Regions from separate parts of the Streptomyces sp. NPDC005775 genome, predicted to be linked through region 1. Evidence: riboswitches for the same ligand, from Rfam matches in the RefSeq annotation. Region 1 holds a riboswitch; each other region holds the start of a gene.
What was found. A riboswitch is a leader RNA that binds a small molecule or an ion and turns the genes downstream of it on or off. The one in region 1 is predicted to bind thiamine pyrophosphate.
Positions count from the first base shown of each region.

Region 1 (7,546 bases):
GGGCGGCAACGGGATGGGGATGGCGATGAGCGGGTGGCGCACATGGTGAAGGGGTCACCAGGTGTACTGGATGCGCTGGCAAGTAGAAGTTCGCAATCGTAGATGGACGTTCCACGTCAGTCGGGTTCAGAACAGTGAAAGTGTGTTCGCCTGACGAGCCATTGTGCACAGGCTGCCGGGACCGGACCCACCCATGGGGTCTGCCCCCGATCCTCGAACAAACACAATCCCGTGGAAAACGGCGTCCCACGACCGTCCGCACCTACGAGTGCGAGGCGTGGTCGTGGAACGTCCCCAGAGCTCCGACCTGCTTGATGATGCCCTCGGAGGGACACCGGCAGCTCGCAAACGAGCGTGACGGGGAGATTCGGTAAGCAAACCCGCGAGATCACGTGAACGCACGTCCACTGCGCGCACGATGGCGCGGCGCGCTCGCGAGAGACGTCCCGGGCGGCGGCCCAGTCCTGACGGCCGCAGCCGCCCGGGGCCGGTTCCGTCGCGCCGGCGCGGACGCGGAGCGAGCCAGGAGAGGCCCGTTCACACGACGGGCAGCACGACGCTCTCCGCCGAGGCGAACGTGACGCCGACCCGCGCGCCCTCGTCCGGAGTGCTGTTCAGCGCGCACTCCGCGTCCAGGACGGGGCCGACCTCCGGGTGCAGCTTCACCGCGACGTGGTTGCCGCGGAAGGTGCGCGCGCCCACAGTGCAGCGCAGGCCGTCCTGCGGAGCACCGATCAGGACCCCGGCCGGTCGCACCAGCAGATCGCACGCCCCCTGCGGCGACCCCGCCGGCACCGGCACCTTGCCCCAGTCCGTCGCCGCGGCCTCGCCGGTCACCATCGCCTCCACCACGTTGTCGAAACCGAGGAAGCGGGCGACGAAGGCGGAGGCGGGACGCTGCCAGACCTCCAGGGGTGTGCCCACCTGCGCGATGTGGCCGTCGCGCATCACGACGACGCGGTCGGCGAGCGCGAAGGCCTCGCCCTGGTCGTGGGTGACGGCGAGCACCGTCGTACCCAGCCGGGCGAAGAGCGTGCGCAGTTCGACGACGAGGCGTTCGCGCAGACTGCGGTCCAGCTGGCCGAGCGGCTCGTCCAGCATCAGCAGCTTGGGCCGGGGGGCGAGGGCCCGGGCGAGGGCGACGCGCTGCTGTTCGCCGCCCGACAGCGCGGCGACGGCCCGTCGTTCGGCGCCGGGGAGGCCCACCATGTCGAGGAGTTCGGCGACCCGGCGGTCCTGCTCGGCCCGTTTCACACCGTGCATCCGCAGGCCGAAGGCGACGTTGGCACCGACATCGCGGTGCGGGAACAGCTGGTGGTCCTGGAACATCAGGCCGAGGCCGCGCCGGTGGACCGGCACACCGCTCTGGTCCGCGCCGTCGAGCAGCACTCGTCCGCCGTCGGCCTCCTGGAGTCCTGCCACCACCCGCAGCAGGGTGGACTTCCCACTGCCGCTCGGTCCGAGGACGCAGACGATCTCGTGCTCGGCCACCTCCAGGTCCACCGCGTCGAGCGCGGCACGTTCGCCGAAGCGCACGGTGGCCGATTCCAGTGTCAGCATCTCTAGAACTCCCCGGATCGGTCCGTGCGGATACGTTCGAGCAGCAGCAGCGACACTGCGCACACGAGCATCAGGATGGTGCTGAGGGCCATCGCCTGGCCGTAGTTGAGTTCGCCGGACCGTCCCAGCAGCCTGGCGACGGCCACCGGTAGCGTCGGGTTGTCGGGCCGCGCGATGAACACGGTCGCCCCGAACTCACCCAGCGACACGGCGAAGGCGAATCCGGCGGCGACCAGCAGCGCCCGCCGCACCAGCGGCAGGTCCACCTCGCGCCAGGCCCGCAGCGGCGAGGCGCCCAGCACCGCGGCGGCTTCGCGCAGCCGCCCGTCCACCGCCCTGAGGACCGGCAGCATGGTGCGTACGACGAAGGGCACACCGACGAGCGCCTGGGCGAGCGGCACCAGGATCCAGGAGGTGCGCAGATCCAGCGGCGGCTCGTCGAGGGTGATCAGGAAGCCGAAGCCGACGGTGACGGCGGAGACGCCGAGCGGCAGCATCAGCAGCGCGTCGAACCCGCGGACGAGCCGGCCCGCCTTCCTGGTCAGGGCGGCTGCCGCGAGTCCCCCGACGACCAGGGCGATGAGGGTCGCGACCAGGGCGTAGCGCAGCGAGTTCCCGATCGCTTCGATCGGCGCGACCAGGAACGTACCGCTGTTGGCCTCCGCCGAACCGAGTGCGCGGTAGTACGCGAATCCGTGCCCGCCGGACACATCGAGCGACCGCTCCACCAGGACGGCGAGCGGCAGCAGGATCAGCACGAGCACGGTCAGCAGCACCCCGCCGAGCAGCGTCCACTGTCCCGCGCCGCGCGGCTTGCGGGCCGTCTGCGCCGGGTCGACGAGTTTCAGCGCGGTCTCCCTGCGCCGCACGGTCCACGCGTGCACCGCGAGTACGGCGCCGACCGCGACGAACTGGACCAGGGTGAGCACTGCGGCCGTGGGCAGGTCGAGCAGTTGCGCGGTCTGCCGGTAGATCTCCACCTCCAGCGTGGAGAAGCCCGGTCCGCCGAGGATCTGTACGACACCGAAGGAGGTGAAGGTGAAGAGGAAGACCATCAGCGCCGCGGCCGCCACGGCGGGCCCGAGGGCGGGGAGGGTGACACGCCGCCAGGCGGCGAACCGCCCGGCGCCCAGGACCCGCGCGGCCTCCTCCTGCCGCGGGTCGAGCTGCGCCCAGAGTCCGCCGACGGTGCGCACGACGACGGCGTAGTTGAAGAAGACATGGGCGAGCAGGATCGCCCACACCGTGGTGTCGAGCCGTACACCCCACAGCTCGTCGAGGAAGCCACCGCGGCCGAGCAGCGCGAGGAACGCGGTACCGACGACCACGGTCGGCAGGACGAACGGCACGGTGACGACGGCCCGCAGCAGTTGTTTGCCGGGGAAGTCGAACCGGGCGAAGACATAGGCACCCGGCAGCGCGATCAGCAGGGTCAACGCGGTCGAGGCAAGGGCCTGCCAGAGCGTGAACCAGAGGACATCCTGGATGTCCGGCCGGCTCAGCACCTCGCCGAACCGTCCGAACTGCCACACGCCGTCGGCCTTGAGCCCGCGCCCCACGATCGCGACGACGGGGTAGGCGAAGAACAACGCGAAGAACACCACGGGCACGGCCATCAGGCCGAGCCGCACCGCGCCCCCGCGCAGCGACCGGGCGCGCGCGGCCCTCCCGCGCGCGCCCGGTCCGCGTACGGGAGTCTTCGCTACTTCACTACGAGCGAGGACCATGACTGGACCCACTGCTCACGGTTCTTGGCGATCTCGTCCGGGGCGACGGTCGTCGGCTTGTCGACGGTGGCACCGAACTTCGTGAAGAGGTCCGGTACCTTCGCGCCCTTCGTCACGGGGCTGACGAACATGTTGAGCGGCATGTCCTCCTGGAACTTCTTGCCGATCAGGAAGTCCAGCAGGGCCTTGCCGCCCGCCTCGTTCTTCGCTCCGTCGAGCAGACCGGCGAACTCGATCTGGCGGAAGCACGTCCCGGTGGCGACACCGGTCGGCGCGGTCTTCGGCTGCGGGTCCGCGTACAGCACCTCGACGGGCGGACTGGAGGCGTAACTGACGACGAGCGGCCGGTCGGCCTTGGCCTTCTTGCCGCCGGCGGAGCCGGAGAACTCCTCGTTGTACGCCTGCTCCCAGCCGTCGACGACCTTGACCCCGTTGCTCTTCAGCTTCTTCCAGTAGTCCTGGTAGCCGTCCTCGCCGTACGTGGCGACGGTGCCGAGGAGGAAGCCGAGGCCCGGCGAGGAGGTCGCCGCGTTCTCGGTGACGAGCAGGTTCTTGTACGCGGGCTTCGCCAGGTCGTCGAAGGACCGCGGCGGAGCGAGCTTCCTGTCGGCGAAGTACTTCTTGTCGTAGTTGACGCAGATGTCACCGGTGTCGATGGGGGTGACCCGGTGCTTGGCGGCGTCCAGCTGGACATCGGGGGGGACCTGGTCGAGGCCCTTCGCCTCGTACGGCGTGAACAGGCCGTTGTCGAGGGCGCGCGAGAGCAGGGTGTTGTCGACGCCGAAGAACACGTCGCCGCGGGGCGAGCCCTTGGTCAGGATCTCCTGGTTGAGGGCGGCGCCCGCGTCGCCGCTCTTCAGCACCTTGACCGTGTAGCCGGTCTCCTTGGTGAACTCCTTCAGCACGCCCTTGGAGGCGTTGAAGGAGTCGTGGCTGACGAGGGTGACGGTCTTGGAGCCGGAACTGCCGGTGCTTCCGGAACCGGACGCCGAGTCGTCGGAACTTCCGCATCCGGCGAGCGCGCTCGCGCCGAGCGCGGCGGCGACGGCCGTCACCGCGATCTTCTTGGTGGTGCTCATGTGATTCCTCCTGGGGGTGACCAGGAAGAGACGCGGCCCTGCCCGCACCGGCGGAGACCGGAAGCGGGCAGGGCGCAACAGCTTGAGTAAGGTCCGAACTTCCTACCCGGAATGACCCGGGCGAGGTTCAGAGGGTCTGCGGCCAACCTGTCCTTGGTGCCGCACTCTCAGCGCTGTGGCGCTCCCCTGTCGGAATATGAAGTTGAATTCGAGCCCAGGCTACACGGCCGTTTCCGGCCGTGAGCGCGGCCGTCAGCGCTCGGACGCCGCCAGCTGTCCGCAGGCCCCGTCGATCTCCTGACCCCGGGTGTCGCGGACGGTCACCGGCACCCCGTGGGCGGCGATGGCCTCGACGAACGCCTTCTCGTCCTCGGGCCGCGAGGCCGTCCACTTCGAGCCGGGCGTCGGGTTCAGCGGGATCAGGTTGACGTGCACCCGCTTGCCCTTGAGCAGCCGGCCCAGCCGGTCGCCCCGCCAGGCCTGGTCGTTGATGTCGCGGATCAGCGCGTACTCGATGGAGATGCGGCGTCCGGACTTCTCCGCGTACTCCCACGCGGCGTCCAGTACCTCGCGCACCTTCCACCGGGTGTTCACCGGCACGAGGGTGTCGCGCAGCTCATCGTCCGGGGCGTGCAGCGAAACGGCGAGACGGCACTTGAAGCCCTCGTCGGCGAAGCGCAGCATCGCGGGGACGAGACCCACGGTGGAGACGGTGATCCCGCGCTGCGAGAGCCCGAGGCCGTCCGGCTCCGGGTCGGTCAGCCGGCGGATGGCGCCGACGACGCGGTTGTAGTTGGCGAGCGGCTCGCCCATACCCATGAAGACGATGTTGGAGAGCCGGGCCGGTCCGCCCGGAACGTCGCCGTCGCGCAGCGCCCGCATGCCGTCCACGATCTGGTGGACGATCTCGGCGGTGGAGAGGTTGCGGTCGAGACCGGCCTGTCCGGTGGCGCAGAACGGGCAGTTCATGCCGCAGCCGGCCTGCGAGGAGATGCACATCGTGACGCGCTCGGGGTACCGCATCAGGACGGACTCGACCAGCGTCCCGTCGTGCAGCTTCCACAGCGTCTTGCGGGTCGTGTCGTCGTCGCAGCTGATGTGGCGGACCACGGACATGAGGTCCGGGAACATCGCCTCGGCGAGCTTGCCCCGCGACGCGGCCGGGATGTTGGTCCACTCCGCCGGGTCGTGCGCGTACCGCGCGAAGTAGTGCTGCGAGAGCTGCTGGGCGCGGAACGGCTTCTCGCCGATCGCGGCGACTGCTTCCTTGCGCTCGGCGGGCGTGAGGTCGGCGAGGTGCCGCGGGGGCTTCTTGGCTCCGCGGGGCGCGACGAAAGTGAGTTCTCCGGGCTTAGGCATGGTTCTTCCAGTGTCGCAGACGCGCGGCGGTGCCCCCGCTCGTCACCCGGGACGGCCCCGGCGCGGGCTGCCGTGGCCCTGATGGTCCGGGGCGAACGGGGTATCCGGGACATGACAGGGACATCCGTCGACGTCGCAGGAGGTACGTGCTGTGCACACCGTGAAGCACTGGTTCAGTGACAGTCTGATGGCGCAGGGACTGGTGGTCCTCGTGCTGGGCGTGGGCCTCGGCGCCCTCTTCCGCGGGGACGCGCATCCGGGCTTATGGGTGATCCAGGGCCTGTTCTACACCGTGGTGGTCATGGGGGCCCTGGCCTTTCAGCGCCGTAGGACCAGCCGCGCGACCGGCGCCGACACCCGTACCATCGCCGGCCTGACCCGCAAGATCCGGCACCGCGAGGTGCCGCGGGATCCCGAGGAGCGGGCGGTGATGCGGCGGCTGGTCGACGATCAGTTGGGGAAGATCGAGCGCGGAGGCCGGTGGCTGCCGTACTGGCTGGGCTTCATGGGACTGGCCGCGGTCGGCCTGGTCGTCCTGGGGGCCACGACCGACGGCTCGCTGGTCTTCCCCCTGGTCTTCGCGGTGGGTGTCGTCGCGTTCTGCTTCTGGATCCTGTGGATGCGCCGCCGGGCCCTGGAGCTCCATCACCACATGCGCTCTGCCCTTCGCGACCGTGCCTGACATCACATGCGTGAGGGCCCCTCGTCCGCGGACGAGGGGCCCTCACGCGTGTGCATGCCCGCGTCGCTCAGCCGGAGCCGACGAAAATGACCAGCAGCAGCCAGGCGACCGGTGCGGTCGGCAGCAGGGAGTCCAGCCGGTCCATGATCCCGCCGTGCCCGGGGAGCAGCGTTCCCATGTCCTTGATCCCGAGATCCCGCTTGATCATGGACTCGCCCAGGTCGCCGAGGGTGGCGCTGGCGGCGACCGCGAGGCCGAGCAGCAGTCCCTGCCACCACGCACCGTCGTCGATCAGGAACTGCATGCAGAGCGCACCGGCCACCATCGCGAAGGCCACGGCACCGAACAGGCCCTCGCGGGTCTTGCCGGGGCTGATGCGCGGGGCGAGCTTGTGCTTGCCGAAGCGCCAGCCGACGGCGTACGCGCCCGTGTCGCTGACGACCGTCAACAGCAGGAAGGTCAGGACACGCTGCGGTCCGTCGTCGGCGGTCAGGAGCATGGCGACGAAGGTCGCGAGGAACGGCACGTAGAACGCGGCGAAGACGCCGGCCGTGACGTCCTTGAGGTAGCCCTCCGGCTGCTCGGTCATCCGCCAGACGAGCACCGCCAAGGCGGTGAGGGCCATGGCGATCCAAGCGCCCTCCGCGCCCCGTGCGTAACCGGCCACGACCATGGCCGCGCCACCGATCGCGAGCGGTACGAGGGGCGCCTTGATGCCCTTGCGCTCCTCCAGCCGGGAGGTGAGCTCCCACAGGCCCACGACGACGGCGACCACGATCACACCGACGAAGACGGCCTTGACGATGAAGAGCGAGGCGACGACGACGGCACCGAGCCCGACGCCGACCCCTATGGCGGCGCCCAGATCACGGCCCGCACGTTTCTTCTGCGGAGGTGGCGGCGCGGTGGACATGGGCTCCTGCGGCTTCTCGTCACGGAACAGGGGGCCGCCGCTCAGGCGTCCGGCCCCCTGGTCCCGGTCATCACGGTCGTCAGCGTCTCTACCTGCGTCGGGAACGTCCGGCACGATGGGCATGGGCCGAGTCTGCTGGGCGTCATGCACATCGTATGCAGGACCCGCCGGAGCGGCCCGCATCTCGGGCGCAGCCCGGTGGCCGGCGCCCTGCGGGACGCCCCAG
Region 1 covers NZ_JBIAIU010000003.1:98,642-106,187, forward strand. The annotation lists gene ACFYPA_RS07840 (ABC transporter ATP-binding protein) at 538-1,560, opposite strand; gene ACFYPA_RS07845 (iron ABC transporter permease) at 1,563-3,176, opposite strand; gene ACFYPA_RS07850 (thiamine ABC transporter substrate binding subunit) at 3,263-4,366, opposite strand; TPP riboswitch at 4,448-4,564, opposite strand; gene rlmN (23S rRNA (adenine(2503)-C(2))-methyltransferase RlmN) at 4,619-5,725, opposite strand; gene ACFYPA_RS07860 (hypothetical protein) at 5,877-6,407, shown strand; gene ACFYPA_RS07865 (phosphatidate cytidylyltransferase) at 6,475-7,546, opposite strand, start outside.

Region 2 (7,546 bases), on a different contig from region 1:
CGCGGGATCACGCTCGTGCGGTCCTCGGCGGCGACGCGCACCTCGGCCAGGGCCTGCGGCGGCACGGCGTCCAGTTGCGCGTCGGTGAGGCCGGACCGGGCCCGGCGGGACTCGGCGAGCAGCGCGACCGCGTCGACCGGGCGGAGCTCGGGGTCGCGGGCGGCGGCGCTCGCCACCAGCGCGTCGAGTGGGGGCGCGAGGCCCGGGACGACGGCGGAGGGGGCCGGGACGTCCTCGTTGAGGTGCTGGTAGATGACCTGGGCGGGGGAGTCCCCGGTGTGCGGCTTGGCGCCCGTCAGCATCTCGTACAGCACGACACCGCACGCGTACACATCGGCGCGGGTGTCCGCGGTGCCGTGCTCGATCTGCTCGGGGGCGAGGTAGGAGACCGTCCCCAGGATGCTCCCGGTGGTGTTCGTGACCGAGCCCACGGCCCGGACCAGGCCGAAGTCGGCGACCTTGACCCGGCCGTCGTCGCCTATGAGCACGTTCTCCGGCTTCATGTCCCGGTGGACGAAGCCTGCCCGGTGCGCGGCCCCCAGCGCGGCGAGCACCGGTTCCAGGATGTCCAGCGCGGCCCGCGGCTGCAGGGCACCCCGCTCGCGCAGTACGTCGCGCAGCGTGCACCCCGCCACGTACTCCATCGCGAGGTAGACGTACTGCTCCTGGGCGCCCTGGTCGAAGACCGCGACCACGTTCGGGTGCGCGAGCCGGGCCACCGACTTGGCTTCACGGATGAAGCGCTCGACGAACGAGGCGTCGGTCGCGAGGGCCGGATGCATCACCTTGAGGGCGAGCACCCGGTCGAGCCGGGTGTCCATGGCCCGGTAGACCGTGGCCATGCCGCCCACGGCGATGCGGGCATCGACGCGGTAGCGGCCGTCGAGCAGCTGCCCGACGAGAGGGTCCTGGAGGGTCGTATCCACGGAGCCGAGTCTACGAGGCACCGCGGACACGGCCGACTGGCGGAGCGGTCCCGGCTCCGTACTGCAGCCGAGCCGTGACAGGGACATGCGATTTCGTGCCGCGGAACGGGTGGGGCGCCGGGTTCGGGAGGGGCCTCGGCAGGGACATGAGATGCACCACACGGGCCGCCCGGGAGCGGGTCAGAACGCCGGGCGCTCCGGATCCAGCACCGCCCGCCCCGCCACCGGCGACGAGGCCTCGGCGAAGTGGCGACGGGGGATCCGCCCCGCGCGGTAAGCGAGCCGCCCGGCCTCCACCGCGTGCCGCATCGCGGCGGCCATCAGCTCCGGTTCCTGCGCCCGGGTCACTGCCGACGCCAGCATCACGGCCGTGCATCCGAGCTCCATCGCCAGCGCCACGTCCGAAGCCGTCCCGGCGCCGGCGTCGAGGATCACCGGCACCCGCGCCTGTTCGACGATCAGCTGGAAGTTGTGCGGATTGCGGATGCCCAGGCCGGAGCCGATGGGGGAGCCGAGCGGCATGATCGCCGCGCACCCCACGTCCTCCAGCTTCCGGGCCAGGACCGGGTCGTCGTTCGTGTACGGCAGCACGGTGAAACCGTCGTCCACCAGCGTCTCCGCGGCGTCCAGCAGCTCGATGGGGTCGGGCAGCAGGGTGCGCTCGTCCGCCACCACCTCCAGCTTGACCCAGTCGGTGCCGAGCGCCTCGCGGGCCAGCCGGGCGGTGAGCACGGCCTCGCCCGCCGTGAAGCAGCCGGCCGTGTTCGGCAGCACACGGATGGAGAGCCGCTCCAGCACGGAGAGCACGGAGCCGTGCACGGTCGGGTCGAGGCGGCGCATCGCCACGGTGGTCAGCTCGGTGCCGGACGCGGTCAGGGACCGCTCCAGCACGTCCAGGCTGGGTGCGCCGCCGGTCCCCATGATCAGCCGGGAACCGAGGACGGTGCCGCCGAGCGAGAAGACGTCGTCGGACATGGTCAGCCTCCCTGGACCGCGGTGAGGACCTCGACCCGGTCGCCGTCGGTGAGGGTGGCCGCGGGCCACTGGCCACGCGGGACGACGCTCTCGTTCAGGGCGGCCGCGACGCCGGAGGGCGCATGCGTCATGGAGGCGACCAGGGTCTGCAGAGAGGTCCCGGGCACCACGGCGACGGCCTCGCCGTTCACGGAGACGTTCACGGAGACGTTCGCGGAGACGTTCGCGGAGACGTTCACAGGGTCGTTGTTCGCGGACGGGGACGCGGACGCGGCCGCGGGGGCGGGTACGGGCTCGGTCATGCGGGCTGCTCCTGTCGTACGGGGGCGGCGGTGGGGGAGAAACGGCCGGGGGAGAAGGGGCGGGCCACCTCGGGCAGCTCGCCGTCGGCCAGCAGCTGTGCCATGGCGTCCCCGGTGACGGGGGTGAGGAGTACCCCGTTGCGGTGGTGCCCGGTGGCGAGGTGGAGGCCGGGCAGGGCGGTGCGGCCGAGCAGCGGGGCGTTGTCGGGGGAGGCGGGGCGCAGGCCGGCGACGGTTTCGGTGAGCGGCAGCTCGGTGATGCCCGGCACCAGCTCGTGCGCGTCGCGCAGCAGCTCGTACACGCCGCCCGCCGTGACGGTGGTGTCCCAGCCCATCTCCTCGCTGGTGGCGCCGATGACCAGCTCGCCGTTCTCGCGCGGTACGAGATAGACGTGGCTGCCCCGGACCACGGCCCGGACGGTGCGGGAGAGGAAGGGGGCGTACGCGGGAGGCACGGTCAGCCGCAGCACCTGGCCCTTCACCGGGCGGACCGGAGGTACGACGTGCTCCGGCACCCCCGCGAGCCGGCCGCTGAGGCTGCCCGCCGCGAGCACGACCTGATCGGCCGCCGCCCGCGTCCCGTCGGCCAGCACGGCTCCGGTGGCGCGGCCGTTCGTGACCGCGAGCCGTTCGGCCCGTTGGCGGTGGAAGGCGACCCCGGCCCGCTCGCACGCCGTCAGGAGGGCGGAGGCCAGCCGCCTCGGGTCGACCTGATGGTCGCCGTCGACCCGCAGACCCCCGCGTACGCCCGGGGCGAGCATCGGCTCCAGGCGGCGGCACTCACGGCCGGTCAGCCACTCCGACTCCAGCCCCGAGCGGCGCTGCAGGGCGTGGAGTTCCCGCAGATGGGCCCGGTCGTCGGCGTCGAGAGCGACGGCCAGGGTGCCGCAGGCGCGGAAGCCGATGTCCTGCCCGCTCGCCGCCTCCAGCTCGGCCGCGAACGCCGGATAGCGGGCGGCGGACGCGACGTTGAGGCCGAGCAGCATCTCCTCGCCGTAGTGCAGTTCGGTGACGGCGGCCAGCATTCCGGCCGCGACCTGGGCGGCGCCGCCGCCCGGTGCGGGATCGACGACCGCGGTGGCCAGGCCGCGCCGGGCGGCCCGCCAGGCGGTGACCAGGCCGATGATGCCGCCCCCGATGACGAGGACGTCGGACCCGTTCGCAGGGTGCGTACGCATGGGCGTCCAGCCCCTCCCTTCGCCGGCATGACCCGGATCAGGTTCGTACGGTCGGAGGCCGTCCAGCCTCCCTCTCAGCCCGGTGCGTCCGGGCTCCCGCGAGTGATGTGCACGGCCACCCTAAACCGTTGCCCCGCGACCCCGGCAAGGGAGCCGACGGTGCGGTGGACACGGGCAGGGGTGCGGCGATCCGGTCACCGTGAGCGGGGCACCGGCTACCTGACGGTGTGTCAGGTGCTTAAGGTGGACGGGTGGACGAGCAGAGCGGACAGCAGCAGACAGAAGCACGGCAGGGCACTCGCGTCGTGATCGCCGGAGCGGGCATGGCGGGCGTGCAGACCGCCGTGGCCCTGCGCGAACGGGGCTGCACCGGCCCCGTCACGCTGATCGGCGCCGAACCGCATCAGCCGTACGACCGGCCGCCGCTGTCGAAGGCGGTCCTCCTCGGGAAGGCCGAGGACTCGGCCTTCGACATCGACTTCGAGGCGCTGGAGATCGCCCTGCGGCTCGGCCTCGACGTGACCGCGCTGCGCGCGGCGGACCACGAACTGGACACCCCGGAGGGGCCCGTCCCCTACGACGTCCTGGTCGTCGCCACCGGGGCCGAGCCCCTGGTGCTGCCCGGCTCCGAGGGCGTCCCGGGAGTCCACCTCCTGCGCACACTGGACGACGCCGCCCGGCTGAGGCCGGTCCTCGAACGCCGGCACGACGTCGTGGTCGTCGGCGCGGGCTGGATCGGCGCCGAGTTCGCCACCGCCGCCCGGGCGGCCGGCTGCGCGGTCACCGTCGTCGAGGCCGCCGACCACCCGCTCGCCGGCGCGCTGCCCGCCGAGGTCGCCGCCCCCATGGCCGGCTGGTACGCCGAGAGCGGCGCCGTACTCCTCACCGGCGCGCGCGTCGACAGCATCGCGCCCGGCCGCGTGGTCCTGGCCGACGGCCGCACGGTCCCGGCGGACGCGGTCGTCGTCGGCATCGGCGCCCGGCCCGCGACCGGATGGCTCGCCGGTTCGGGCATCGAGCTCGGGCCGGACGGATCGGTGACCGCCGACGCGTCACTGCACACCTCGCTCCCCGATGTGTACGCGGTCGGGGACTGCGCCTCCTTCCCCTCGGCCCGGTACGGCGAGCGGCTGCTCGTCCACCACTGGGACAACGCCCTCCAGGGCCCCCGGACGGTCGCCGCAGCCGTCGCCGCCTCTGATTCCGTGGGCGACGGGCCGCCCCCGGTCTACGACCCCGTGCCGTACTTCTGGTCCGAGCAGTTCGGCCGCTTCGTCCAGTACGCGGGCCACCACACGCGGGCCGACACGCTGGTGTGGCGCGGCGATCCGGCCGAGCCGTCGTGGACGGTGTGCTGGCTGCGGGCCGGCGCGCTCGTCGCCGTACTGGCGGTCGGCCGTCCGCGCGATCTGGCGCAGGGGCGCAAACTCGTCGAATCGGGGGCGGAACTCGCGCCGGAGCGGGTCGCCGACCCCGCCGTTCCCCTGAAATCGGCCACGCTCTGACGGGCCGACCGGCCCCCGTACGGGCGGCCCGGGTACCGACTGTCGGTCCGGGATGGCACGCTTGTCCCCGTGACCGAGATTGACGCAAAGATCGATGCTCTCGTCCCTGCCTGGCTCCACCTCCCCGACATCGCCGAAATGTTCGATGTCCAGGTGACGCGTGTACGCCAGCTGGTCAAGGAGGGCCAGCTCATCGCCGTACGGCGTGGTGAGAACCGGGCGCTCCAGGTGCCTGCCGCCTTCATCGACGGCGACAAGGTGGTCAAGGGCCTTTCGGGGACCCTGACGCTCCTGAGGGACGACGGCTACTCCGACGCGGAGATGCTGGAATGGCTCTTCACCCCCGACCCGAGCCTGCCGGGCACGCCCGCGCAGGCGCTGAGTGAGAATCGTGGCACGGAGGTGAAGCGCCGCGCCCAGGCGCTCGCCGTCTGAACCACAGCCGCACAGGGGACGCGGGCCGCTCGGTGCGGTCCGCGTCCGCGCGGCACCGCACCGAACCACCGTCATCGTCGTCCCCGGGGGGAACCGCACCATGTCCACGCCTCGCGCGCTGCTGTCCGACGCCCGGCTCTACCTGTGCACGGACGCCCGCCGGCGCCAGGGCGACCTTCCCGAGTTCCTCGACGCGGTCCTGACCAGCGGCGTCGACATCATTCAGCTGCGCGACAAGGGCATGGAGGCGGCCGAGGAACTCGAACACCTCGCGCTCTTCGCCGACGCCTGCAAGCGCCACGGCAAACTCCTCGCGGTCAACGACCGGGCCGATGTCGCCCACGCCATCGGTTCCGACGTGCTGCACCTGGGCCAGGGCGACCTGCCGGTCCCGGCCGCCCGCGCGATCATCGGCCAGGACGTGGTCATCGGCCGCTCGACCCACGCCGGGTCCGAGGTCGACGCGGCCGTCGCCGAGCCCGGCGTCGACTACTTCTGCACCGGCCCCTGCTGGCCCACCCCGACCAAGCCCGGCCGCCACGCCCCCGGCCTGGACCTCGTCCGCTACGCCGCCTCGCTCGCCCCCGCCCGCCCCTGGTTCGCCATCGGCGGGATCGACGCCGGCAACCTCGACGAGGTGCTGGACGCCGGAGCGCGCCGGGTCGTCGTCGTGCGGGCCGTCACCGAGGCGTCCGATCCGGCGTCGGCCGCCGCCGAACTGGCCGGAAGGATCCGGGACCGCGCGCAGGCGTGAACCGGACGTGCGACCGAGGTCGGTTCGAGACAGAAGTGTCCGAAGCGTGGACAAAGATCGGGCAATCGAGCCAAATCGCCCCAGTTCGGTTGGGGCGTCCGCCGCACCCTGGTTAACCTGCCGGTATGGCCCTTGGCACACCCTCCACCAGGACAGATCACGCGCGCACCGTGCGTGAGATGCTCGCGACCGGCAAGACCTCGTACTCCTTCGAGTTCTGGGCGCCCAAGACCGAGAAGGGCGAGCGGAACCTCTGGAACGCGCTGCGCCGGGTCGAGGCGGTGGGACCGAGCTTCGTCTCCGTGACATACGGAGCCGGTGGGTCCACCCGGGCCGGGACGGTCAAGGCGACCCAGGACATCGCCGCCGAGTCCACGCTCACCCCGGTCGCGCACCTCACGGCGGTCAACCACTCCATCGCTGAACTGCGCAACATGGTGGGGCAGTACGCGGACGCCGGCATCCGGAACATCCTCGCCGTGCGCGGAGACCCGCCGGGCGACCCGATGGGCCCGTGGGTCGAGCACCCGCAGGGCGTGCGGTACGCGGCGGACCTCGTCCGGCTGATCAAGGAATCCGGAGATTTCTGTGTCGGCGTCGCGGCATTCCCCGAACGGCACCCCCGCTCGGAGGACTGGGACACCGACATCCGGCATTTCGTGGACAAGTGCCGCGCCGGTGCGGACTATGCGATCACGCAGATGTTCTTCGACCCGGACGCCTATCTCCGGATGCGTGACCGGGTGGTCGCTGCGGGTTGCGACACGCCCGTCATTCCTGAGGTCATGCCCCTCACGAGCGTCCGGCAACTGGAGAGATTCGCGCAGCTCAGCAACGCGACCCTGCCGGTGGAACTGAAAGAACGCATCCTCGCCGCCAAGGACGATCCCGCCGCTGTACGCTCCATTGGCATCGACTTCGCAACGCGGTTCTGCGCGAAGCTGCTTTCCGAGGGTGTTCCCGGGCTGCACTTCATCACGTTGAACAACTCGACGGCGACGCTCGAAATCTACGAGAATCTCGGACTGCACAAGCAGTCGTGACCGGCCGTACCCGCCGCGACCCGGGGCGGTGGCCGTAGAAGGGGGCGGGCATGGGCTGGACGGTCCTCTACATCGCGTTCGGCATCGTCGCACTGTGGCTGCTCGGTGAGGTGCTGCTGCAGTACAAGGCACGCCTCCGCTGGCGCCTGCTCGCCTTCACCGGCTTCGTCGGTGTCGTCATCGGTGTCCTGATGCCGTCCGTGTTCGTCATCGTCGTCGGCGCGATCGCCTTCGCGACGGGCCAGACGTACGTCACGCTCTCCTTCCGCCGCGGCTTCTCGACGGGCTGGGCCATAGGGGGCAGCCCCGGGGAGAGCCGGCGCCGCCGGGGCGGCGGAGCCGACCGCGAGCCCACGCTGCAGGTCTCGGACCTGGAGACGGAGTACGACCACGAGGCCTCGCGACAGCCGGAGTCCGCACCGCAGGCC
Region 2 covers NZ_JBIAIU010000011.1:76,589-84,134, forward strand. The annotation lists gene pknB (Stk1 family PASTA domain-containing Ser/Thr kinase) at 1-926, opposite strand, end outside; gene ACFYPA_RS24705 (thiazole synthase) at 1,107-1,901, opposite strand; gene thiS (sulfur carrier protein ThiS) at 1,904-2,104, opposite strand; gene thiO (glycine oxidase ThiO) at 2,200-3,381, opposite strand; TPP riboswitch at 3,379-3,491, opposite strand; gene ACFYPA_RS24720 (NAD(P)/FAD-dependent oxidoreductase) at 3,705-4,886, shown strand; gene ACFYPA_RS24725 (Rv2175c family DNA-binding protein) at 4,956-5,321, shown strand; gene thiE (thiamine phosphate synthase) at 5,422-6,075, shown strand; gene metF (methylenetetrahydrofolate reductase [NAD(P)H]) at 6,201-7,118, shown strand; gene ACFYPA_RS24740 (hypothetical protein) at 7,169-7,546, shown strand, end outside.
Region 2: it holds a riboswitch for thiamine pyrophosphate, as region 1 does, so the genes downstream of both, thiO (glycine oxidase ThiO) here and ACFYPA_RS07850 (thiamine ABC transporter substrate binding subunit) in region 1, are expected to answer to the same signal.

Region 3 (7,546 bases), on a different contig from region 1:
ATCGCGATCGTCGTGTTCGGCGGCCTGATCGCCAGCATCGTCGGCTTCGTGATCGGTCTGCTGTTCAAGGTCCTGATCTTCGTGATCCTGATCGGCGGGCTCGTCTTCGTCGTACGGAAGTTCATGTCGTCCTCCTCGCGAGGCGACTGGTAGCGCGACCGGTTACCGCGCGGCCGGCCGGGTGATTAGCCCAGCTGAGCTAAGCGGAAGGTGAAACGGCACCTCGTCCGGATGCTCCCGATACAGTGACAGTCCGCTGCCGCCACCTGGGAAAACACCGTCAGTAGCCACCCTGACCAGTGGTTTGTACGGCATCCGGCCTTCTGGACCCCAGGCCTGCGGCAGATCTGTGGGGGCGGCCCCCACAGGCGGGCTGACCGCCCGTCACCATGCCTGGGGGTGACCGTTGACCACGGCATCGAGTACCGCTGTACCGACGTTGATCGGATCGGTGCAGCGGGCACTGAGGCTGCTGGAGGCTGTGGGCACCCATCGGGACGGGGCTCCGGCCAAACAGCTCGCACGGGAAGCGGGGCTCCCCCTTCCCACCGCCTACCACTTGCTGCGCACGCTGACCCACGAGGGGTATCTGCGCAGGGAGAACGGTGTCTTCCTCTTCGGCGCCGCCGCGGAGCGGCTGGTGGACGACGGCGCGCTGCAGAATCGGCGCAGCAGAATGACCCAGTCCCTGGGGCGGTGGCGGGACATCATCGGCGCCCCGGTGTACTGCGCCGTCTACCGCGACGGTGAGATCGAACTCGTCGCGGTCGCGGACACCCCGGCGGCTCCGGCGGTGGAGGAGTGGGCGGCCTTCGGCGAGACGGGGCACGCCCACGCGATCGGCCAGTGTCTGCTGAGCCAGCTCGACGAGCAGGCCCGCGAGGACCACCTGGACCGGCATCCGGTGCGCCCGCTGACCCGCTACTCCGTGCGCGACCGTCCGGCACTCCTTGAGCGGCTGCGGTCGATCGAGCGTATGGAACCTGTCATCGAACGACAGGAGTACGCCCTCGGCACGGTCTGCGCGGCCATTCCGATCACGGCCGGATTCACGGCAGCCGCGATGGCCATTTCGGTCCCCCTCGACCAGGAAGAACGGTTGCTCCCCGCAGTCGAACGACTACGTGGCGAAGTGGCCAGCCTCTTGCGTTCGTTCGTGTTCTCTATCAGTATCTGAAAAATCACTCCTTGTGATCTGCTATCGCGTGCACCACGATGGCGTCAATAGGGCCATGGGGGATCATTCCTGGCCAGATTCATCTACTGCGGGGTTGAACGATGCGCGAGTCGGTTCAAGCTGAGGTCATGATGAGCTTCCTCGTCTCCGAGGAGCTCTCTTTCCGTATCCCGGTGGAGCTCCGGTACGAAGTGTGCGATCCGTACGCGATCCGGATGACCTTCCATCTGCCCGGCGACGCCCCCGTCACCTGGGCTTTCGGCCGCGAGCTGCTGCTCGACGGCCTCAACAGCCCCAGTGGTGACGGCGATGTACACATCGGGCCGACCGAGCCCGAAGGGCTGTCCGATGTCCACATCAGGCTCCAGGTGGGGGCCGACCGAGCCCTCTTCAGGGCCGGTACGGCACCTCTCGTGGCATTTCTCGACCGGACGGACAAACTCGTGCCGCTCGGGCAGGAGTGCACGCTGGGTGACTTCGAGGGCAATCTGGAAGAGGCACTGGGGCGGATTCTGGCCGAGGAACAGAACGCCGGCTGACGAAGCCCGTGCCCTTGGCCTGCCTGCCGGTCGAACAGCACACCTGCCGAACGGGTGAATCGCTCTCCGTGTTCGGGCACTCAGGACCTCGCCCGACGACGGCGTCCCCTGCCGCTCCGTACGGGAGGCGGAGGTCCTGCGTCCACGCCGGAACCGGCGCGGTCCGCGGAGACAACCAGCGCCGCGAGCGCGGTGGTCACCGGGACCGAGGCGACCAGCCCGATCGAGCCGATCAGTGTGCGCACGATCTCCTCCGCCACCAGTTCGCTGTTGGCCACCGTCCCCACGCCGCTCTGGGCGACCGAGAACAGCAGCAGCAACGGAAGCGCCGCGCCCGCGTAGGCGAGCACCAGGGTGTTGACCACCGAGGCGATGTGGTCGCGTCCGATCCTGATCCCTGCCCGGTAGAGCTTCTTCGCACTCATCGTCGGGTCCGCCTGGTGCAGTTCCCAGACCGCCGAGGTCTGGGTGACCGTCACGTCGTCGAGCACTCCCAGCGAACCGATGATGACGCCGGCCAGCAGCAGCCCGCTCATGTCGATGTGCGGATACAGGCCGTGGATGAGACCGGTGTTGTCATCGGTGTTCCCGCTCAGGCTCGCCCAGCCGATGAAGAGCGAGCCGAGCAGTCCGATGAGCAGCAGTGAGATCAGGGTGCCGATGACGGCGACCGAGGTGCGGGCCGTCAGCCCGTGGCAGATGTAGAGCGCGATCAGCATGATCGCGCTCGCTCCGACGACCGCCACGACCAGCGGGTTGGAGCCCTGCAGGATGGCCGGAAGGATGAAGAGGGTCAGCACGGCGAACGACAGGGCGAGCGCCACCAGGGCCATCACCCCGCGCATTCGGCCCACGGCGACCACCACCAGCGCGAAGATCCCCGCCAGCAGCATCAACGGGAACTTCCGGTTCACATCGGTGACGGAGTACTGGAGGTCATGGGGTGCGTCCGGGGCGTACGCGACCACCACCCCCTGACCGTCCCGCAGCTGCCGGGGTGCGTCGGGCTGGACGACCTCGACGAACTTCCGGCCGTCGTCCTTCCCGCTCGTGATCTCGACGGTCGCCTTCTTGCAGAGGGCGGCCCCGTCGTCGCCCTCGGCCTGGTCGCCGGTGGGCGGGGCGTTCTCGCCGCTGACGGGCAGCTGCGAGGCGTTCACGTCCTTGCAGTCGACCTTGTCGATGTTCACCACCTTGCCCTGTTGGGTCTGCCGGTCGAAGCCGACGCCGGTGCGCTCGTGCGCCGGCGCACCACCGGGCCAGAGGACCACGAGCCCGACGACTACCGCCGCCGCGAACGGGATCAGCACGGCGGCGATCACCTTGCGCAGATGACCGGAGACGGGAGCGGCGGGGCCGTGGCTGTGGGAGTGCGTGTGCTGATGGCCCTGCGGTTCGGGGTCGCTATGAGGGGACGTCACCGGCAGATCATCGCAAGAAGACAAGGGGCCCTCTGTTCAGCTCGCCAACAAGGGCGCTAGCGTGGTGGCACCTTTGCACACGCGGGAGCTCGGAGCACCGGGCTGAGAGGGCGCTGATCTCCGTACGTCCGTACGGGACAGGCTGCGCCGACCGCCGAACCTGTTACCGGGTAATGCCGGCGTAGGGAGTAGGTCTCATGACCACATCGGATGCACGCACGCCTGCCTCGAACCAGAACGACGAGGCCGGGAAGTCCATCGGCTGGCACAAGGGTTACGTCCAGGGCTCACGCCCGGACCTCCGGGTGCCGGTTCGTCAGGTGCACCTCACCAACGGCAAGGACGTGACGCTGTACGACACGTCGGGGCCGTACACCGATCCCACCACCGAGACCGATGTCCGCCGGGGACTGGCGCCCCTGCGGGAGCACTGGATCATCGCCCGCGGTGACACCGAGGAGTACACGGGGCGTCCCGGACGGCCCGAGGACGACGGGCTCAAGCACACCTCACCGCGCGGTGGGCTGCGCAATCTGGACGCGGTCTTCCCCGGCCGCCCCCGGCAGCCGCGGCGCAGCCGGGACGGCCGTCCCGTCACCCAGCTCGCGTACGCCCGCCGGGGCGAAATCACCCCGGAGATGGAGTACGTCGCGATCCGGGAGAACGTCGGGCCCGAGGTGGTGCGCGAGGAGATCGCCGCCGGCCGGGCCGTGCTGCCGGTCAACGTCAACCACCCGGAGATCGAGCCGATGATCATCGGCAAGCGGTTCCTGGTGAAGGTGAACGCGAACATCGGCAACTCCGCGGTCTCGTCCTCCATCGAGGAGGAGGTGGACAAGATGACCTGGGCGACCAAGTGGGGCGCCGACACCGTCATGGATCTGTCCACCGGCCGCAACATCCACACCACCCGTGAGTGGGTTCTTCGCAACTCCCCCGTCCCGATCGGCACCGTGCCGCTCTACCAGGCCCTGGAGAAGGTCGACGGCAGGGCGGAGGAGCTGACCTGGGAGGTCTACAAGGACACCGTGATCGAGCAGGCCGAGCAGGGCGTCGACTACATGACGGTGCACGCCGGCGTGCGCCTGCCGTACGTGCCGCTGACGGCCCGGCGCAAGACCGGCATCGTCTCCCGGGGCGGCTCGATCATGGCGGCGTGGTGTCTCGCGCACCACAAGGAGTCTTTCCTCTACGAGCACTTCGAGGAGCTCTGCGAGATCCTCGCCTCGTACGACGTGACGTACTCCCTGGGCGACGGGCTGCGGCCCGGGTCGATCGCGGACGCCAACGACGAGGCCCAGTTCGCGGAGCTGCGTACGCTCGGCGAACTGAACACGGTCGCCAAGCGGTTCGGGGTCCAGACCATGATCGAGGGGCCGGGCCACGTCCCGATGCACAAGATCAAGGAGAACATCGACCTCCAGCAGGAGATCTGCGAGGAGGCGCCGTTCTACACGCTCGGCCCGCTGACGACGGATGTGGCGCCGGCGTACGACCACATCACCTCGGGCATCGGCGCCGCGATGATCGCCTGGTGGGGTACGGCGATGCTCTGCTACGTGACGCCCAAGGAGCACCTCGGTCTGCCCAACCGGGACGACGTGAAGACCGGGGTCATCACCTACAAGATCGCGGCCCATGCGGCGGACCTCGCCAAGGGGCACCCGGGGGCGCAGGACTGGGACGACGCGTTGTCGGACGCCCGGTTCGAGTTCCGCTGGGAGGACCAGTTCAATCTGGCCCTCGACCCGGACACCGCGCGGGAGTTCCACGATGAGACGCTGCCGGCCGAGCCGGCGAAGACGGCGCACTTCTGCTCGATGTGCGGGCCGAAGTTCTGCTCGATGAAGATCTCTCAGACCATCGCATCGAAGTACGGCTCTCAGATGGGTCTGAGCAGCGACGACGTCGAGGCGGGTATGAAGGCGAAGTCCGAGGAGTTCGCGGCATCGGGGAACCGGGTGTACCTGCCGCTCGCGGAGACGGCCGACTGACCTGCCCGCTTCAGCGGAGGGGGGCCCGCCAGGCCACCAGTCCTGGCCGGTCCGCCTCCGCGAAACCCGCCGCGAACGGCTTGTCGCCGTCATCCGGCAGCAGGTGGACGCTGCACTCCGTCACGCTGTCGCCCGGCGGGAGGGTCCGCCGGAGGACTGACGCATCGTAGGACGCCACAGCCGAGGCGGGGCGGCGGGGGTGTGGGGAGGGGGGTGAGGCGGGGTGGGCTTGGGGCGTGAGGATTGCGTGCCCGCCGCGGTCACTCCAGCTCGTGTTCCGGGCCGCCGAAGTCGGGGCTGGTGAAGTCCGGGCTGGTGAACGTCGGCCGGGGCGCGGCAGCCGGGCCGTCGTCGGGGCTGGAGAAGTCCGGCCTGCTGTAGCCGATCTTCGGGATGCGGTTGGCCGAGCGGTGCGGGATGCGCGCGGCCGGTGCGGCCCCGGGGTCGGCGAGGGCGTCCCGCAGGAACGGCAGGATGCCGCGTTCCAGCAGGGCGTGCCGCCAGGCCTCCCTGGCGCGTGCCGCGTCCTCCGGCAGTTCCTCGCCCTGCTCCTCGGCGGGCACCGAGGTCGAGCCGTTGCGCAGAGCGGTGATGAGGAGGCCGACCGCGGCGACGAGCATGGCGGCCGCCGTGGCCGCAACGAAGAACCAGCCCGCGCCGACCATGGTGCGTGCGAACGCCGGGGGCGGGTCGAGGGCCTTCAGGACGTAGCCGATGAGCAGGAAGATCACCGCGGCTGTGCCTGCCAGCACCGGCGCCAGGGTGGTGATGACGACTCCTACGCCGGCGCCCGACTGGCGGGGGCCGTGCGGGCCGGCGTCCTGGGCTCCGTCCTCGTCCGGTCCGGCGGCCGCGGCGCGGACCTCCTCGCGGGCTTTCACGTAGTGCTCGTACTCGGTGGCGGCCGCGGCGGTGATCAGCGCGGTGGCCGCCATCGCCATCGTGCGCAGCTGCACCGGATTGAGGCGTTCACCGACAGCGGCCAGATCCGGTCGTTCATGGGCGTGACGCAGTGCGTCGTCGAGGATCCGCTCGTACTCGGGCCGGTCCTCGGCCAGCAGGTGCGGAGCGCTGTTCATGTGCATCCCCCGATGCTCCGTAGGGCCTTTGCGCCCGCGCGAACCGGGCAGTCGGGCGGAAACGGAGGAGAGCCTGCTACTGATACGCCGATGGTAGAGCGCCCACGGCACGGGGTGACAGGGGGTTTCCGTAAATAGGCCCAGTGGTCGCCGTATTCAGGTCGGGATGCGTCTTCCCCGGAGAACGTCAGTCATGCAGGGGCAGTTGCACGACCAGTAGCTTTCCGGCCATGGTCACTCCGCCGTCCATGGCGATGGCGAGCCCGCCCGCGTACACGTGCGGACCGTCCACCAGCGGAGCCGACCGGTCCTCGCCGTCCTCGGAGCCGACCTCGCCGAGGAGGTAGGGAATGGGGCTGTGACCATGGACGACGCGTCTGCCGCCGTAGGCCGCCATGAGCTCCTGCACCGCTTGCGGACCCGATTCGTCGCGGAAGGCGAACCGCTTGGTCAGCTTGCGGAAGAGGTCCCAGCATTCATCGGCGTCGTTCCGCGTGAGAATGGCGTGCACCGTGTCGTTGACGTCCTCGATGGTGGAGCCGTAATCGAGGTACGCCGTCGTGTCCGAGTGCATCAGGAGGTGCTCGTCCTCCTCGACGACGGCGTCGAGCCGGGACATCCACTGGAGGTGGACGTCCTGGAGCCGCTCCATGTCGGTCTTCTGGCCGCCGTTGAGCAGCCAGGCGGCCTGGAAGGTGGCCGTTCCGGCGCCGGAGTTGACGGGGGTGTCGCCGAACCGCTTGGCGCCGATGAGCAGCAGTTCGTGGTTGCCCATCAGTGCCTTGCAGTAGCCGCCGGCGGCCGCGGCCTCGGCGGAGAGCCGCATCACGAGGTCGATGACACCGATTCCGTCGGGGCCCCGGTCGGTGAAGTCGCCGAGGAACCAGAGTCGCGCGTTGCCCGCGGACCAGTTGCCCTCGGAGTCGATCAGCTCCTGTTCGGCGAGGGCGGCGACGAGCTCGTCCAGATAGCCGTGGACGTCACCCACCACGTACAGCGGTCCGAGCCCCGGCTCCTGGGCCGGGTGCGGGTCGGGCACCGCCCGTACCCGGACGGTGTCCTCGCGGCTGATCACGGGGAGGTCCCGCGCGGTGGGGGTGTACCCCTCCGGTGGCTCGCCGCCCGGGAAGGCGCTGCCCGGGTGCGGTGGAGCGGGAGGCGCAGGGGACTGCGCATAGGGCGGTACGCGGAAGTCGCGCAACGTCGCCGTCCGCACCACGGGTTCCTGACCGGCCCCCTGTGTCATCGACCCCTCCACCACCGTCGCGCCGCCGTACACCTGACGGGCCCTGCTGGTCGGGGTGGTCCGCGGTGTCGTGCGCCCATCATAGGAATG
Region 3 covers NZ_JBIAIU010000008.1:311,436-318,981, reverse strand. The annotation lists gene ACFYPA_RS20765 (DUF5326 family protein) at 1-153, shown strand, start outside; gene ACFYPA_RS20760 (helix-turn-helix domain-containing protein) at 407-1,177, shown strand; gene ACFYPA_RS20755 (SsgA family sporulation/cell division regulator) at 1,279-1,716, shown strand; gene ACFYPA_RS20750 (YibE/F family protein) at 1,797-3,137, opposite strand; TPP riboswitch at 3,209-3,342, shown strand; gene thiC (phosphomethylpyrimidine synthase ThiC) at 3,335-5,131, shown strand; gene ACFYPA_RS20740 (hypothetical protein) at 5,392-6,216, opposite strand; gene ACFYPA_RS20735 (metallophosphoesterase) at 6,398-7,456, opposite strand.
Region 3: it holds a riboswitch for thiamine pyrophosphate, as region 1 does, so the genes downstream of both, thiC (phosphomethylpyrimidine synthase ThiC) here and ACFYPA_RS07850 (thiamine ABC transporter substrate binding subunit) in region 1, are expected to answer to the same signal.

Region 4 (7,546 bases), on a different contig from region 1:
GGTGGAAGCCGCGGACGTGCGGGGTCAGCCAGGCCTCGAGGGTGAGCGAGCCGGTCAGGTCGAGCCGGTCGTCACGCGCGAAGACGGTGGCGCCGCTCACGCCGTGCGCGCGGTCGAACGAGCCCGAGGGGTTGATGACCTCGCCCTTCAGGCCGGCGGGTCCGGTCTCGGTGAGGAGCTTGCGCGTCGGCGTGGGCCAGGTGAGCGCCTGGTCTGCGAAGTCCCAGATCCAGCCGCCCTGCAGAACGTCGTAGCGCCGGATGAGGTCCCAGTACTCGCTGAAATTGCCGGTCGAGTTCCCCATCGAGTGGGCGTACTCGATCATCACGTACGGGCGGGTGTCGGAGGTGTCCTTCGCCCGGGCCTCCACCCGGCTCGGCGACTCGTACATGCGGGAGCGGATGTCGCTGGTGGCGGGGCCGTCGTCGCCCTCGTACTGGATGACGCGAGTCGGATCGTAGGAGCGGATCCAGTCATGCATGGCGCGGAACGCGGAGCCGGAGCCGGCCTCGTTGCCCAGCGACCAGATGACGACACCGGCGTGGTTCTTGTCGCGGTGGACCATGTTCCGCGCCCGGTCTACGCACGCCCTGGTCCAGTCGGCCCGGTCGGCCGGGTACTGGTCGCGGATGCCGTGCGTCTCGAGATTGGTCTCGTCGACGAGATAGAGGCCGTACTCGTCGGCGAGTTCGAGCCAGAGCGGGTTGTTGGGGTAGTGAGAGGTGCGGACCGAATTGATGTTCAGCCGCTTGATGAGCGCGATGTCGTCGACCAGGTCGGCGCGGCTGAGAGCCGATCCGCGTTCCGGGTGCATCTCGTGACGGTTGGTGCCGCGGAAGGTGACCGGCTTCCCGTTGATGCGCATCAGCCCGTCCGTGAGCGCGAACTCACGCAGACCGACCCGGTGCGAGAGCACCTCGACGACTTTGCCCGAGGGATCGCGGAGCTGGAGGACGGCGGTGTACAGGTACGGGTCCTCGGCGGACCACAGGCGCGGTGAGGGAACGGACCTGGCGCCCCTGACGGTCACCTCACCACCGGCCGGTGAGGCGCGCTGGGCCAGCGGACGCGCCCACACCGCGTGCCCGTAGGCGTCGTACAGCTGTGTCTCGACCGTGTACGCCGCCTCGCCGGCGTCGCCCGCGTAGTCCCGTACCTGCGCGGTGACCGACAGCTCGGCGGTGGTGTACCCGTCGCCGAGCGGGGTGTCGAGCTTGAAGTCCCGCAGGTGGACGCCGGGCGTCGAGTACAGATACACCGACCGGAAGATGCCGCTCAGCCGGATCATGTCCTGGTCCTGGAGCCAGTCGCCGTCGGAGTAGCGGTAGACCTCGACGGCGATCTGGTTGGTGCCGTCCTTGAGGTACGGGGTGATGTCGTACTCGGCCGGGGTGTACGAGTCCTCGTGGTACCCGGTCAGGTGGCCGTTGATCCACACGTAGTGGGCGGCCTTGACTCCCTCGAAGTGCAGGAACGTGCGCCGGCCCGCCCAGCTCTTCGGCACGGTGAAGGTGCGCCGGTACTGGCCGACGGGGTTGTACCGGGTTGGTGCGGCCGGCGGCTGGGCGTCCTCGCCGAGGCCGTTGGGCCCCCACCACGGGTAGGTGATGTTGACGTAGACCGGATAGTCGTGGCCGTGCAGCTGCCAGGCCGAGGGGACCGGGGTGTTCTCCCAGCCGGAGTCGTCGAGGTCGGTGCGGTAGAAGTCCGCCATCTTGTCGGCGGGCCGGTCCACGTACGCGAACTTCCATGGTCCGTCGAGACTCTGCCGCCATGGGGACGTGGTGCGGTCGGCGGCGAGAGCCTGCTTGAGGTTCGCGTACGGCATGAGTGTGGTGTGCGCCGGCTCGGTGCCGAGCCGGAAGACGTCGATGTGTCCGTTCCACTCGTCGCCGCCGGCCGGGACGTCGCCGGCTGCGCCGAACGCGCGGGAGAGCGGCGGGGCGCCGGACAGGGCGAGGCCGCCGAGTACGGCGGCGCCTGCCTCGAGGAGACGGCGGCGGCTCACGTATCCGTGATGCGGGTGGGAGTGGGGGGACGAGTTCGGGTGGGCCATAGCAGGGCCTTCCTAGTGCGCCAGGATGTGCAACGGGTGTGACGGGGACACCTGTTGAGACGCGCCCACCCTAGAAAGGGAACACAACCACCACAATGACAACGTCAGATTTTGTTGTTTTCTGACGGCTGGGTGCCCTGGGTCGGACCGGACCGCCCGGCGCCGCCTCGACCGCTTCGGCCACGGTGGCAGCAACGGCCCGGTCACCGCCCGCAACTCGGCGTCCATGATCCACGGTCGAGTTCCATGCCAGGCGAATGGCCGAATCGGAACATGGGCGATACCCGGCCGGGCGGGCAGGACGGATGACGGCAAGGGCGGCCCTCCGCAGGAGCAGGAGCTGCCCGGGCCGAGGTCCGGTCACGACAGCGGGCGTGCCGACGGGCCGGAATGCGCCAGGGCGCCCACTGGTAAACTGGGGGCACGCTTCACAACCGTTGGGGCCCGTACCGAGAGGTACGGGCCCCGGCGCGTTCCGGGCGCCAGGCCGAGGAAGGTTCCCCCATGAACGCGAAGCAGCCCGCCCCGAAGGGCGAACGCACCACACCGCAGACGGCTGCCCCTGAGCTGCTCCCGGTCGAGTCCTTCGAGGCGCTGGGGCTGCCGTCGGAGCTGACCGCGACGATGGCCCGACTCGGTGTGACGGAACCTTTCCCGATCCAGGCGGCGACCCTGCCCCACGCGCTGGCCGGCCGTGACGTCCTCGGCCGTGCGCGGACCGGCTCCGGCAAGACGCTTGCCTTCGGGCTCGCGCTGCTGACGCGGACGGCGGGTATGCGCGCGGAGTCGAAGCGGCCGCTCGCACTGGTCCTGGTGCCGACCCGGGAGCTGGCGCAGCAGGTGAGCGACGCGCTGGCACCGTACGCACAGGCGCTGAACGTGCGGCTGGCGACGGTGGTGGGCGGGCTGGCGATCAACCGGCAGGCGGCGCTGCTGCGGGCCGGCGCCGAAGTGGTCGTGGCGACGCCGGGGCGGCTCGCCGACCTGGTATCGCGTCGGTTCTGTGATCTGCAGCAGGTGCGGATCACGGTGCTCGACGAGGCGGACCAGATGTGTGACCTGGGGTTTCTGCCGCAGGTCTCGGAAATCCTGGACCAGGTCCGCTCCGACGGCCAGCGGCTGCTGTTCTCGGCCACGCTCGACCGTCATGTCGACCAGTTGGTGCAGAACTACCTGCACGAGCCGGCAGTGGCCTCGCTCGACCGCGTGGCGGGCTCGGTCACCACGATGGAACACCACGTTCTGAACATTCATCCCGCAGACAAGTACGCGACCGCGACCGAGATCGCCGCGCGGGACGGCCGGGTCCTGATGTTCCTGGACACCAAGGCCGGCGTGGACCAGTTCACCCGCCATCTGCGGGCCAGCGGTGTACGGGCTGCCGCCCTGCACAGCGGGAAGTCGCAGCCGCAGCGCACACACACGCTCGCCCAGTTCAAGGACGGCGAGATCACCGTGCTGGTGGCCACCAACGTCGCGGCGCGGGGCATTCACATCGAGGCCCTCGACCTCGTGGTCAACGTCGACCCGCCGGCCGACGCGAAGGACTACCTGCACCGTGGCGGGCGTACGGCCCGCGCCGGGGAGTCGGGGAACGTGGTCACCCTGGTGACTCCGAACCAGCGGCGGGACGTCAACCGGATCATGAGCGAAGCCCGGATCCGGCCGACCGTCACGCAGGTGCGCTCCGGCGAGGAGAAGCTGACCGCCATCACCGGAGCGAAGCGCCCGCCGATCGAAGGCAAGGGCACCGGCAATGCCCCGTTCCGAGGTATGGGCACCCGGCCCGGCCGCCCCAAGGAGTCCCGCAAGGCGACCGACGCCCGCAAGACAGCGGAAGCACGCGCGGCGGCCCGGGTGCGCAAGGGCCGTTGACCCGGACGGCGTGCCGGGGTACGGGGCCGAGCACTGCCTCCACACGGTGGAGCGCGGCGATCCGCTGCGGCCGAGCAGGACATCAGCGGCTGCCGGAAGAGCCGGTCAAGCGATGTCTCGTTCCCTCGGCCCCGGCGGAGAAACCCGCGATTTCGGATGCATGAGAAGAGGTGGTCAGGGCACTCGATGTCCTGGAGGTTGATTCCTATGGTTCCCCTGCTTCTCGTTCTCCTGCTCGCGCTCGTTCTCTTCGGTGCCGGATTCGCACTGAAGGCCTTGTGGATCGTGGCTGTGATCGTGCTGGCTGTCTGGCTGCTCGGCTTCGTCATGCGTTCCGCCGGAGCGGGCGGCCGCCGTGGTCGCTGGTACCGCTGGTAGTCGTCGACAAGTCAGCAGTGCGGGGTGGGGGCGCCCCCCGGGGGGGGCCCCCCCCCCCGGGGGGGCCCCCCCCGCCGGGCGGGGGGGGGGGGGGCCCCCCCCCCCCGCCCCCCCCCCCCCCCCCCACGTCTGCGCGGCGGCGCAGCCGCAGGGGTGCGTACACGGCGAGGGCTACGACGAACGCGACGTAGTAGGCGAGGTCCGCGCCGTGCAGTGCCGCAGCCACCGGTCCCACGTACAGGCTCGTGTCCATGAACGGCACCGCCGCGCCGAAAGCGACGACGAACGCCACGAGAGCGGGCCACGACGGCTGTGGACGGTCGCTCTCGGAAGTCAGCTCGAACGGTGCTTTCCCCCTTTCCCTGGCGCGTGCGAACCAGTCGACGGCCACCACCGCCACGAAACCGGGGATCCAGTAGCCGACGAACAGCAGCACGTTCTGGAAGCGCGCCGTCGTGTCCGCGGCGTGCATCCACAGCACCAGTGGGAAGCCGAGTACGGCAGACAGGGCCGCCGCCGCCGGCCGGGGGATCGGCACCCCGGCCGTCTGCAGGGCCAACGAGCCGCTGTAGTCGTTCATCGCATTGCTGCACAGTGCGGCCAGCGCGACGGCCAGCAGCCCGAACGCGCCGAGCGCGCCGCCCCCCAGCAGTTCGTCGACCCCCTTCGCGGTCTGGTCGGTGAAGGCCGATGCCCCCCACAGCCCGAGCGCCTGCACGGCCACGAAGGAGACCGAGATGCCGAGAAGCGCGTACCAGAACATGCGGGGGCGGGAAGCGGACCGTGGCAGATACCGACTGAAATCGCTGGCGTAGGGGGCCCAGGACAGGGCGAGGCTGAGCGCGATGGTGCTGGTGAGCACGAAAGCGCCGGCGCGGTCGGCGCCGTGCACCGTCCCGGTCGTGGTCGGGTGGACGCCGTGGAGGAGTCTGACGGCCAGCGCGGCGAAGGCCGCGGCCAGCACGAAGGTCATGATCTTCTGCAGTCGGTGTATCGCCTCGTAGCCGAGCACACCGAGTACGCCTTGCCCCAGCATCATCGCGAGTACGCCCAGCCAGAACGGCCACCCGAACAGGCGAGCCAGCGCGTCCCCGCCGAAGAGGCCGATGAGCGCGTCCCACGCGATCGACGACAGCCACTGCAGCACGCCCGGCACGGCAACGGCCCGGCCGAAAGCGAGGCGGGCCAGCGGCAGTTGCCCTGCCCCCGTGAGACCGCCCCAGGTCCCGAGGTACGCGGTGGGAACGGCGCCCACGAGGGTGCCGAGCACCACAGCCACCAGCGCCGTGGTGAAGTCGAGCCCGAGAACGATGCCGATCGTGCCGGTGAAGACGCCCGTCATGGTGAGGTTCGGAGCGAACCAGACGGTGAACAGCCGCCCTGGACCGCCGTAGCGGTGCGAGTCCGGCACGGGGGCGATCCCGCGGGTCTCGATGCGCAGGTGGCCGACGCCGGAGGGAGCCCGTCCCTCGAAAACGGACGGGGGGCGGGTGACCGCCGGGCCGCTCGGCGCAGGTGGAAACGACATGAATGACATCCCTCCGCCAGTGCTAACTGGTTCAGGTTCGACGGGTGTGATCTCAGCCCCGCTGGTCGGGGCACCCCGTGTCGGATTGCGTCGGCAAGGCTAACCCACGCGTGCGGGCCCGGACGACAGGGCTCCGCCCCTTCGCTGACGGCCGGCTCCTGGCGTGCTGATGAGCCTGGTTGAGCTATGTGGGTGCTGCGAGAGGCTGCCGTGGGGAGGCGGCGCGGCCGCCGAAGCCGGCCACGCGACCGACTCCCGCGGCGCGACGACGCGAGTGCCGCGGGCCGTGACCGTCAGCCCGGGGAGGTGGGCCGGTGGCCGGGGGGCACGGTGATCTCCACGGTGGAGGTGACCCGGACGACCGAAGGGTCGCGGGGCGCCGAACCGAACCCGAAGGTGACCGGCGGGTCCACGGGAGCGAGTACGCCGAGATCCCGCCCGCCGAGGATGGCGGTCGCCGCTCGAACACGGTGCAGGTCCCGGGCCCCGTACCACTCGCGGCGGTCCGGACCCGCGCTCCCCAGCGTACGGACACCCGGCAGCAGGCGGGCCGGTACGTCGCAGACGGCGGCCCAGGAGCGGCTGCGGGCCAGGGGCGCGGGCACCGCGCACAGCAGTCGGCCCAGGAGTGTCCGGGAACCTGTCACGAGGTCCAGCACGAGCGGCCCCGCCCTGACGGACCAACGGTTCCCGTCACGCCTGACCTCGACCGGCACCACCTCGACGTGCTCGAACGTGTAGGTGCCCGCGACGAATTCGGCGATGTGGCGGGAGGGGGCGAGCAGACGGCGCTCTCCGTCCGGGTGCTCGATCATGACGTCGCTGAACGCCCCGAAGGGCGACCGTGGCCAGTGCCCGCATACGAGCCGTGTCCCCGAGGCCGTGCCGACGGCTCCGATCCATCCGTCGAAGTGCAACCGCTGCTTTGCCATGGCGACAGTCTGGCCTGCCCGGGCCGAGCCGGCCGGCACCGCCGCCCGCCCGGCCACGAACGAGGCAACGGACCGCGCGTGCGGTCGCACGGCCGGCGTCGGCGGAAGCCGGAGGGATGGCGGGTCCGAAGACTCCGGGCGGCCCGCCCATGGGTCACCGCTCAGGAGCGTCCTCGTTCAGTTCGGGTTCAAGGCCCTCGGCCACCGTGCTGCGGCTACGGCCGGAATCGGCGCGCCACGCCTCGAAGGCCCAGGTGGTCGACGCGACCACGGCCAGGCCGAGGAGCCAGCCGCCGACCACATCGCTGAACCAGTGGACGCCCAGGGCGACCCGGGTGAAGCCCACGCCCAGCGCCGAGAACACCGACACGCTCCAGCAGAGGTGTCTCGGCCAGCCACGGGGCACCAGCGGGAGCAGCACGAGGACCAGCACGGCGAACGAGGTGGTGGCGGTCATCGCGTGGCCGGAGGGGAAGGAGAAGCCCGGTGCCTGCGCCACCGGGTCCGCCAAGGAGGGCCTGGCCCGCTCGACCACGGTCTTGACCAGCAGCCCGGTCAGCGCGCCCGCCACAGCCGTGACGCCGGACCAGGCGGCCAGCCGCCAGGCGCGGCGCCAGAGCAGCCAGGCCGTCAGCAGGGCGACCACGACACGGAGCGTCGCCGGATCCCAGACCCAGTCCGACAGGAAGCGGAGTGTGCTCGTCCACGCAGGGTGTGCGAGGGCGGTCTCGTGCAATCGCCGCGCCGCACCCGCGTCCATGACGCGGAGCGGGCGCC
Region 4 covers NZ_JBIAIU010000014.1:8,734-16,279, forward strand. The annotation lists gene ACFYPA_RS28380 (glycoside hydrolase family 2 TIM barrel-domain containing protein) at 1-2,056, opposite strand, end outside; gene ACFYPA_RS28385 (DEAD/DEAH box helicase) at 2,561-3,931, shown strand; gene ACFYPA_RS28390 (hydrophobic protein) at 4,139-4,309, shown strand; gene ACFYPA_RS28395 (purine-cytosine permease family protein) at 4,257-5,846, opposite strand; TPP riboswitch at 5,829-5,925, opposite strand; gene ACFYPA_RS28400 (hypothetical protein) at 6,131-6,769, opposite strand; gene ACFYPA_RS28405 (phosphatase PAP2 family protein) at 6,924-7,546, opposite strand, start outside.
Region 4: it holds a riboswitch for thiamine pyrophosphate, as region 1 does, so the genes downstream of both, ACFYPA_RS28395 (purine-cytosine permease family protein) here and ACFYPA_RS07850 (thiamine ABC transporter substrate binding subunit) in region 1, are expected to answer to the same signal.